Regions from separate parts of the Microlunatus sp. GCM10028923 genome, predicted to be linked through region 1. Evidence: riboswitches for the same ligand, from Rfam matches in the RefSeq annotation. Region 1 holds a riboswitch; each other region holds the start of a gene.

The links. A riboswitch is a leader RNA that binds a small molecule or an ion and turns the genes downstream of it on or off. The one in region 1 is predicted to bind S-adenosylmethionine.
Region 2: another riboswitch for S-adenosylmethionine. It lies ahead of ACFQU4_RS33565 (aminotransferase class V-fold PLP-dependent enzyme); the one in region 1 lies ahead of ACFQU4_RS05140 (cysteine dioxygenase).
Region 3: another riboswitch for S-adenosylmethionine. It lies ahead of thrC (threonine synthase); the one in region 1 lies ahead of ACFQU4_RS05140 (cysteine dioxygenase).

Annotation. Positions count from the first base shown of each region.
Region 1 is NZ_JBHTFF010000002.1:209,825-212,080, forward strand. It holds gene ACFQU4_RS05130 (DUF418 domain-containing protein) at 1-163, shown strand, start outside; gene ACFQU4_RS05135 (rhodanese-like domain-containing protein) at 114-575, opposite strand; gene ACFQU4_RS05140 (cysteine dioxygenase) at 572-1,054, opposite strand; SAM riboswitch class IV at 1,268-1,380, opposite strand; gene ACFQU4_RS05145 (hypothetical protein) at 1,494-1,820, shown strand; gene ACFQU4_RS05150 (glycoside hydrolase domain-containing protein) at 1,891-2,256, shown strand, end outside.
Region 2 is NZ_JBHTFF010000019.1:144,160-146,415, reverse strand. It holds gene ACFQU4_RS33565 (aminotransferase class V-fold PLP-dependent enzyme) at 1-1,282, opposite strand, end outside; SAM riboswitch class IV at 1,328-1,430, opposite strand; gene ACFQU4_RS33560 (hypothetical protein) at 1,546-2,256, shown strand, end outside.
Region 3 is NZ_JBHTFF010000003.1:74,282-76,537, forward strand. It holds gene ACFQU4_RS07565 (DUF3263 domain-containing protein) at 1-160, shown strand, start outside; gene ACFQU4_RS07570 (hypothetical protein) at 175-591, opposite strand; SAM riboswitch class I at 690-802, shown strand; gene thrC (threonine synthase) at 816-2,096, shown strand; gene ACFQU4_RS07580 (ubiquitin-like small modifier protein 1) at 2,093-2,256, shown strand, end outside.

The sequences.
Region 1 (2,256 bases):
GGCCGGAGCGTTGCTGATCGGACTGACCGCCTGGCTGGTCGCCGCCCTGGTGGCCAACCTCCTGCAGGCCGCGAACCGGGCCGGTCCGGCGGAGTGGTTGCTCCGCCGGCTGGTCAACCGGCCGCGCCGGGTCGCCGAGCCGGCGCGGAGCTCGGGTGGGTGATCAGGCGCGCGAAGCGTCCGGCCGGCGTGCCGGGATCGCAGACCAGCATCTCCGACCACTGCCGCCAGATCGCTTCCAGCCAGCCGCGGTAGCCGCCGCTGACCCAGGTGACGTTGCCGCGTCCGCGCCGGTGCAGCACCTCGGCCAACCGGTTCGACCGGTCGCCGGCGCCGCAGACCAGGATCACGGTCGTCTCGTCCGAGAGGTCGAGCTCGGCCACCTGCTCGGCGCCGAGCAGCAACGCACCGGGCAGGTCGCCGGCGCCCCGCCGTTCGGCCGGGGACCGGAGGTCGATCACGGTGGCGCCGGCATCCCAGGCGTGCCTGGCCTCGGCCGGGGTCAGCGCCGGCAGCCGCGACGCGATCCGGCCGGGTGGCGCGGTGAGAACCGTACCGGCGGCGGAGAGGGTCACCGGGGTGCCCCGACCAGCCGTACGTCCACCGAGTCGAGCAGATCGCCGTAGCGCGCGTACCGCCTGGCCTCGACCAGCGTCGGCGGATACAGGTGCAGGCTGATCGCCGGATCGGACGAGCTGTTCACCAGCCGATGGATGTGGAACGGGCCGAACTCCGTCGGCCGACCGGCCTCGTGCGTGATCGGCTCGGGATCGATCTGGGCCGGCCGGGTCGGATCGTCCCAGGCCAGGTGCTCCAGCAGCGTGCCCTGCAGGACCAGGATGACGCCGCTGCCGGCGCCGTGGTCGTGCCAGTCGGTCGACTGGCCGGGCAGCCAGGTCTGCAGCCACGCCTCGTAGTCGGGCGCCGAGTGGAGATGGGTACGGAAGCGGCTGTCCGGGTCGAACGTGACCGCGGAGTGCCAGAGCCGCGGCGTCGCCGCGATGATCCGAGCGTGCTGGACCAGGTGTGGGTTCGGGGAATCGAGTTCGGACATGATCATCCTCGGGGCAGGGCCGAGCCTCAGGCCGCCGTACGGGTGAACTGGGCTGGGCGGGGTTGTCGAAGGTCGCGGTCAGCGCATTCGACAACAGACGGCACTCGCCGTCCGAGCAAGATCAACATGGAGCCGGGAGCGGAACGCCGCCGCGGGATCCCGCCAGAGCGGTTCCGCTGTTCCCTTCGTCATCATCGTGCCTCCGCATGTCGTGGAAGTGGCTTGCCCGACGTTCTGCCGGACCAGGTCCTCACCCGGAGCACCCCACCCGCTTCCGCGAGGGTTGCCGGTCAGCGAGCCGGGGCTTGACGCTGACACTCATGACCTGTGGACGATGATCCACGACGACCGGCGCCGGATTCAACCAGGTTCCGCTGTGTCCCACATCACGGACGCCTCCCCGGTTGGAAAAATCGCTCAGGTGTTCGATACTTACGCCATGGCAGGCGTCAGGGACTCGTTCTGGTGGGAGAAGCTCTCTCCGGAGGAGCAACAGCGGGTCGAGAACGAGGAGTGGCCGGCCGGGGAGACCGCCCGCTACCTCAGCGACCACACCCGGGTCGAGGTCGAGGCCCGGGTCGTCTGGGCGCGCGACGGGGAGGAGTGGGTCCGCGGCCACGTCACCCGCTGGGTCCGGCCGGTGGTCCTGGTGGAGCTGCACGACCGCCGTCGGCAGCGGGTCTGGCTGCCCGCCGGAGACGTCCGCCGGCTGATCGACCCGGGGCCCGATCGCGACCCGCCGCCGGAGGGGGAGCCAGTGGTCTAGTCGGGTTGTTTGTCGCCGTGCTCGGCCGGTTCCAACAATGAGGTCTCCACCGACTGTAGGGAGTCAGCCGATGAAGCCGTTCCCGTTGTTCGCCGCCTTGGTGCTCGCCGTCGCCTGTGTCGCGACCGCGCTGACCGCACCGGCGGCCCAATCGGCCGCGAAGCCGTTGCTCTGGGCAGCGCGCGCGTCCACGCACGTCTTTCCGGATTCGCTGCCGGACGACACCGGCGGCGCCTCGGCGCTCGCCCTGGACTCGGCCCGGAACGAGTTCGAGGCCGGCCAGGTGGTGGTCCGCTGGGACCGCGAGTTCACGATCAAGAAGGTCTCGTTCGGCGCGCTGACCGCCGGCCGGAACACGATCGCGGCGTCGAACCTGACGTACAACTTCGTCAAGTTCACCTCGCTGAACCACAACTCGGTCTTCGACAAGAACGGC
Region 2 (2,256 bases), on a different contig from region 1:
GGCCGTCCACCTCGTCGTACGTCCACTCCGGCCCAACCTCGACCAGCCGGTGCAGCCCGGTGATCAGCGCGTCCACGTCCGCGGACGATGAGCCCAGGCCGACGCTGACCCGGATCGCTCCGTCGGCGCAGCCGAGCCGGTTCAGCAGTGGATGGGCGCAGAACTTGCCGTCCCGGACGCCGATCCCGTGCTCGGCCGACAGATAGGCCGCGACCAGGCCGGCGTCGAAACCGTCGACCGTGAACGCGACGATGCCGACGGTGTCGGTGCTGTCGTCGAAGATCCGCAGCAGCCGTGCCCCCGGCACCTCGGTGAGACCGGCCCGCAGCCGGTCGGTCAGCGCCCGCTCGTGCCGGTCCCGACGCAGCCGGCCGAGGCCGGTCAAGGTGCGGCAGGCCGCGGCGAGGGTGACCGCGCCGAGCACGTTCGGGGTGCCGCCCTCGTGCCGGGCCGGGCCGGTGGTCCACTCCGTCTCGTCGGTACGGACCCGGCGGACCGCACCGCCGCCGGCCAGATAGGGCGGCGCCGCATCCAGCCAGTCGGCGCGGCCGACCAGGACCCCGGCACCGAACGGCGCGTAGGTCTTGTGGCCGGAGAAGGCCAGATAGTCGATCCCGCTACCGGCCAGGTCGACGTCGCGGTGCGGCACCAGCTGGGCGCCGTCGACGGCGAGCCGGGTGCCGGTCCGCCGGCACAGTTCGGCGATCCGGTCCAACGGCAGCGTCTCGCCGGTCACGTTGGACGCGCCGGTGATCGCGAGCAGGGCGACCTCGGGCCGGGCGAGTTCGGCGGCCAGCAGGTCGAGCGTCTCCGCCAGGGTCGGCCGGGCGGTGATCACGGTCGCGCCGCGCTGCTGCCAGGGCAACAGGTTCGCGTGGTGCTCGATGTCGAGACAGACCACGTCGAGGTCGGCGGGAACGGCCCGGGCCAGCAGGTTCAGGGCGTCGGTGGTGTTGCGGGTGAAGATCACGTGGTCGTCGGCCCGGGCCCCGGTCGCCGCGGCGATGGTCCGGCGGGCCTGCTCGTACGCGGTGGTACTGGCCGCCGACGCGTAGCCGGCGCCGCGGTGCACGGACGCGTAGTAGGGCAGTGCTCGGCCGAGCTCGTCCAGCACCTCGGACAGCGCCGGCGCGCTGGCCGCGTAGTCGAGGTTGACGTACCGCGTCGTGCTGCCGTCCACCAGCGGGACCTCGAGGTCGGCGCCGCTGACCGTACGCAATGCGGGGATGGACGGCTGCCGCCGCAGGTCGGTGGTGGTACGGGATTCGATGACGACAGACATCGCCGGCTCCTCATGATCATGGGGCCTTGGATCGTTGTCCGCTACGGCCCGCGCTTGCCAGGGGTGGCCGTGTGTTCACCCGGGGCACCCCGCCGCGGAGGAGGGTTGCCGACCAGCAAGCCGGGGCTGAACGCTGGTACTCGTCACACGTACTTCTTGCCGACCATTGCAACCGACCGTGCGACCCGGCGCAACCCGATTGGTCACATTCTGAGAATGCTGTCCGGGTTCTGAGATGGCCTGGGCTCGCTAGGGTGACCGCCATGGATCAGGGCATCTCGGCATTGATCATCGTCTGCGGGTTCGTGATCGGTTTCGTGGGGATCGCTGTCGCCAGCCGGCGCCGCAAACACCGGCTCCGCGCCGAGACCGACGATCTCGGTCGCCGGCTCGGGGCGCGCTGGTTCACCGCGGAACTCGGGCTGCCGTTCGGGCGGGTGGCCGATCCGCTCACCGACACTCCGTACACCGGGACCGGCAAGGCCTTCGACTACGCCTTCGCCGCCGAGTACCGCGGCCGCCGGGTGGTCCTGCTCGAGTACTCGACGCAGACCGTGACCTCGGGGTCGACCAGCCGGACCTCGCACCACTCGATCCAGGTGCTCGGCCCGCGGACCACGCCGATCAAGATCATCTCTCGCGCACTCGCACTGCCGACCGTCCTGTTCGGTGGGCTGACCGAGGCCCCGACCGGGCACGCCCGGTTCGACGAACAGTTCCGGGTGCTGGCCAAGGATCCGGCGACCGTCGCCGGAGCCGTGCCGCCGTCGGTGATCGACTGGCTGCTGGCCCACCCGCAGGGGCAGGCGGCGATGATCACCTTCGCCGGCGACGGCTTCGAGATCGCCATGCCAGGTCCCTTGCCTGGTTGGGATGCGACCCGGACCCTCAACGAGCTCGTCGATCTCGCCGACGTGTACGAGTCCGGCGCCGTCCGCCTGAGCCAGCGGTTGGAGCTGACGACTCAGCAGCCG
Region 3 (2,256 bases), on a different contig from region 1:
CGCGACCCGCTACTACCAGGTGCTGAACGCCCTGATCGACCGCCCGGAGGCCCTGGCCCACGACCCGCTGTTGGTGAAGCGGCTGCGCCGGCTCCGGGCCAACCGCCAGCGCGAGCGCTCGGCCCGCCGGCTCGGCATCGACCTCAACATCGACGCCTGACCGCTCCCTGAAGGTCAGTCGGTCGCCGGCGGCGTGATGTACCCGCCGCTCTCCAGACCCGCCTGCCGCTCGAAGAAGTTGCCGAGCGCGCGATCCCCGGTGCGCAGCATCGACCAGGCCAGACAGGCCGAGTACGCCAGCAGGAACGGCAGCCCGAGGCAGTAGAACCACTGCCAGGTGTGCGCCTCCTCGTGCTCCAGCAGTCGCGGATTGCGGCGTAGCTGCTCGTCCCAGCTCTCCCTCGCGATCACGACGTTGCCGATCGTGAAGGCCTCCGCGTACGGAAAGCCGAGCCGGTAGCCCTCGGCCTGGAGCAGCCCGCGCGGCCCGCCGGACCATCGCGCGCCGCCGATCCGCGCCACCAGCAGCCCGAACGGCGTGGCCAGGTTGATCGCGTTGCCGACCCTGCGCAGGTGAAATCGCAGCTCCATCCGGGCCTCCGCTCCCTCGAGGAGTCCAGCATATGGGCATTGATCTTGCAATCCGAGAAAGGATTCGGGAAACGCCCGATCCGGACCTTACGCTGAATCAGCCATCTAGATGGGGATGAGGGATTCGGCCCGATGACTCCCCGGCAACCGGCCGACCGACGGACACGGTGCCACTTCCGACTCGGCGACAGTCGACCGAGAAAGATGATGAAGGACGTGATCGCGTGACCACGGCTATTTCCGCCGAAGCTCCCGCCGGCTGTCGACCCGGAGCCTTCGGCAACGCCACCCATCTGATCTGCCGGGCCTGCGGCGCCACCGGGCCGCTGGGCCCCTTCTATGCCTGCGTGGAATGCTTCGGCCCGCTCGAGGTCGGGTACGAGTTCCCGGCCGTGACCCGGGCCCAGCTCGAGGCCGGCCCGAAGAGCATCTGGCGGTACGCGCCGCTGCTGCCGGTGCCCGCCGACATCGCCACCTTCCGGTCCACCGACCCCGGGTTCACCCGGCTGGTCGATGCGCGCAACCTCGCCGATGATCTTGGTCTGCGGCAGCTCTGGGTGAAGGACGACTCGGGCAACCCGACCCACTCGTTCAAGGACCGGGTAGTCGCCGTCGCACTCTCCGCGGCACGCGAGCTGGGCCTGAAGGTGCTGGCCTGCCCGTCCACCGGCAACCTGGCCAACGCGGTCGCCGCGGCCGCCGCCCGGGCCGGCATCCGGTCCGTCGTGCTGGTGCCGGAGAACCTGGAGCGGCAGAAGATCCTGGCCTCCGCCGTCTACGACACGACCTTGATCGCGATCGAGGGCACCTACGACGACGTGAACAAGCTGGCCAGCGAGATCGCCGGCGAGGAAGAGGGCTGGGCGTTCGTGAACGTCAACGTGCGGCCCTACTACGCCGAGGGATCGAAGACGCTGGCGTACGAGATCGCCGAGCAGCTCGGCTGGCGGATCCCGGACCAGATCGTCATCCCGGTCGCGTCCGGGTCGCAGCTGACCAAGATCGACAAGGGCCTGCAGGAGTTGATCAAGCTCGGGCTGGTCGACGAGAAGCCGTACAAGATCTTCGGTGCGCAGGCCACCGGCTGCTCGCCGATCGCGCAGGCCTACCGCGCCGGCCATGACGTGGTCCGCCCGGTGAAGCCGGACACGATCGCGAAGTCGCTGGCGATCGGTAACCCGGCCGACGGTCCGTACGTGCTGGACACGGTGCGCCGCACCGGTGGCGTGATCACCGACGTCGACGACGAGACCGTGGTCGCGAACATCCAGCGGCTGGCCAGGACCGAGGGGATCTTCGCCGAGACCGCGGGCGGCGTGACCGTCGGCGTGACCGCGAAGCTGATCGCCGACGGTGTCCTGGACCCGGCGGCCGAGACGGTCGTGATCAACTCCGGCGACGGGCTGAAGACGCTCGACGCCGTCGCCGACAAGGTCGGCCCGAAGACCACCATCCCGCCTCGTTATGAGGCGTTCGAGGCTTTCTGGAAGGATGAGCGTCCATGACGGCATCGGTACGCATCCCGACCATCCTCCGGACCTACACCGGCGGGGCCAAGGAGGTCACCGCCGACGGCGCGACCCTGGCCGAGGTGCTCGACTCGCTCGAGTCGGCCCACCCCGGGATCAAGGAGCGCATCGTCGATGAGGCCGGTGAGCTGCGCCG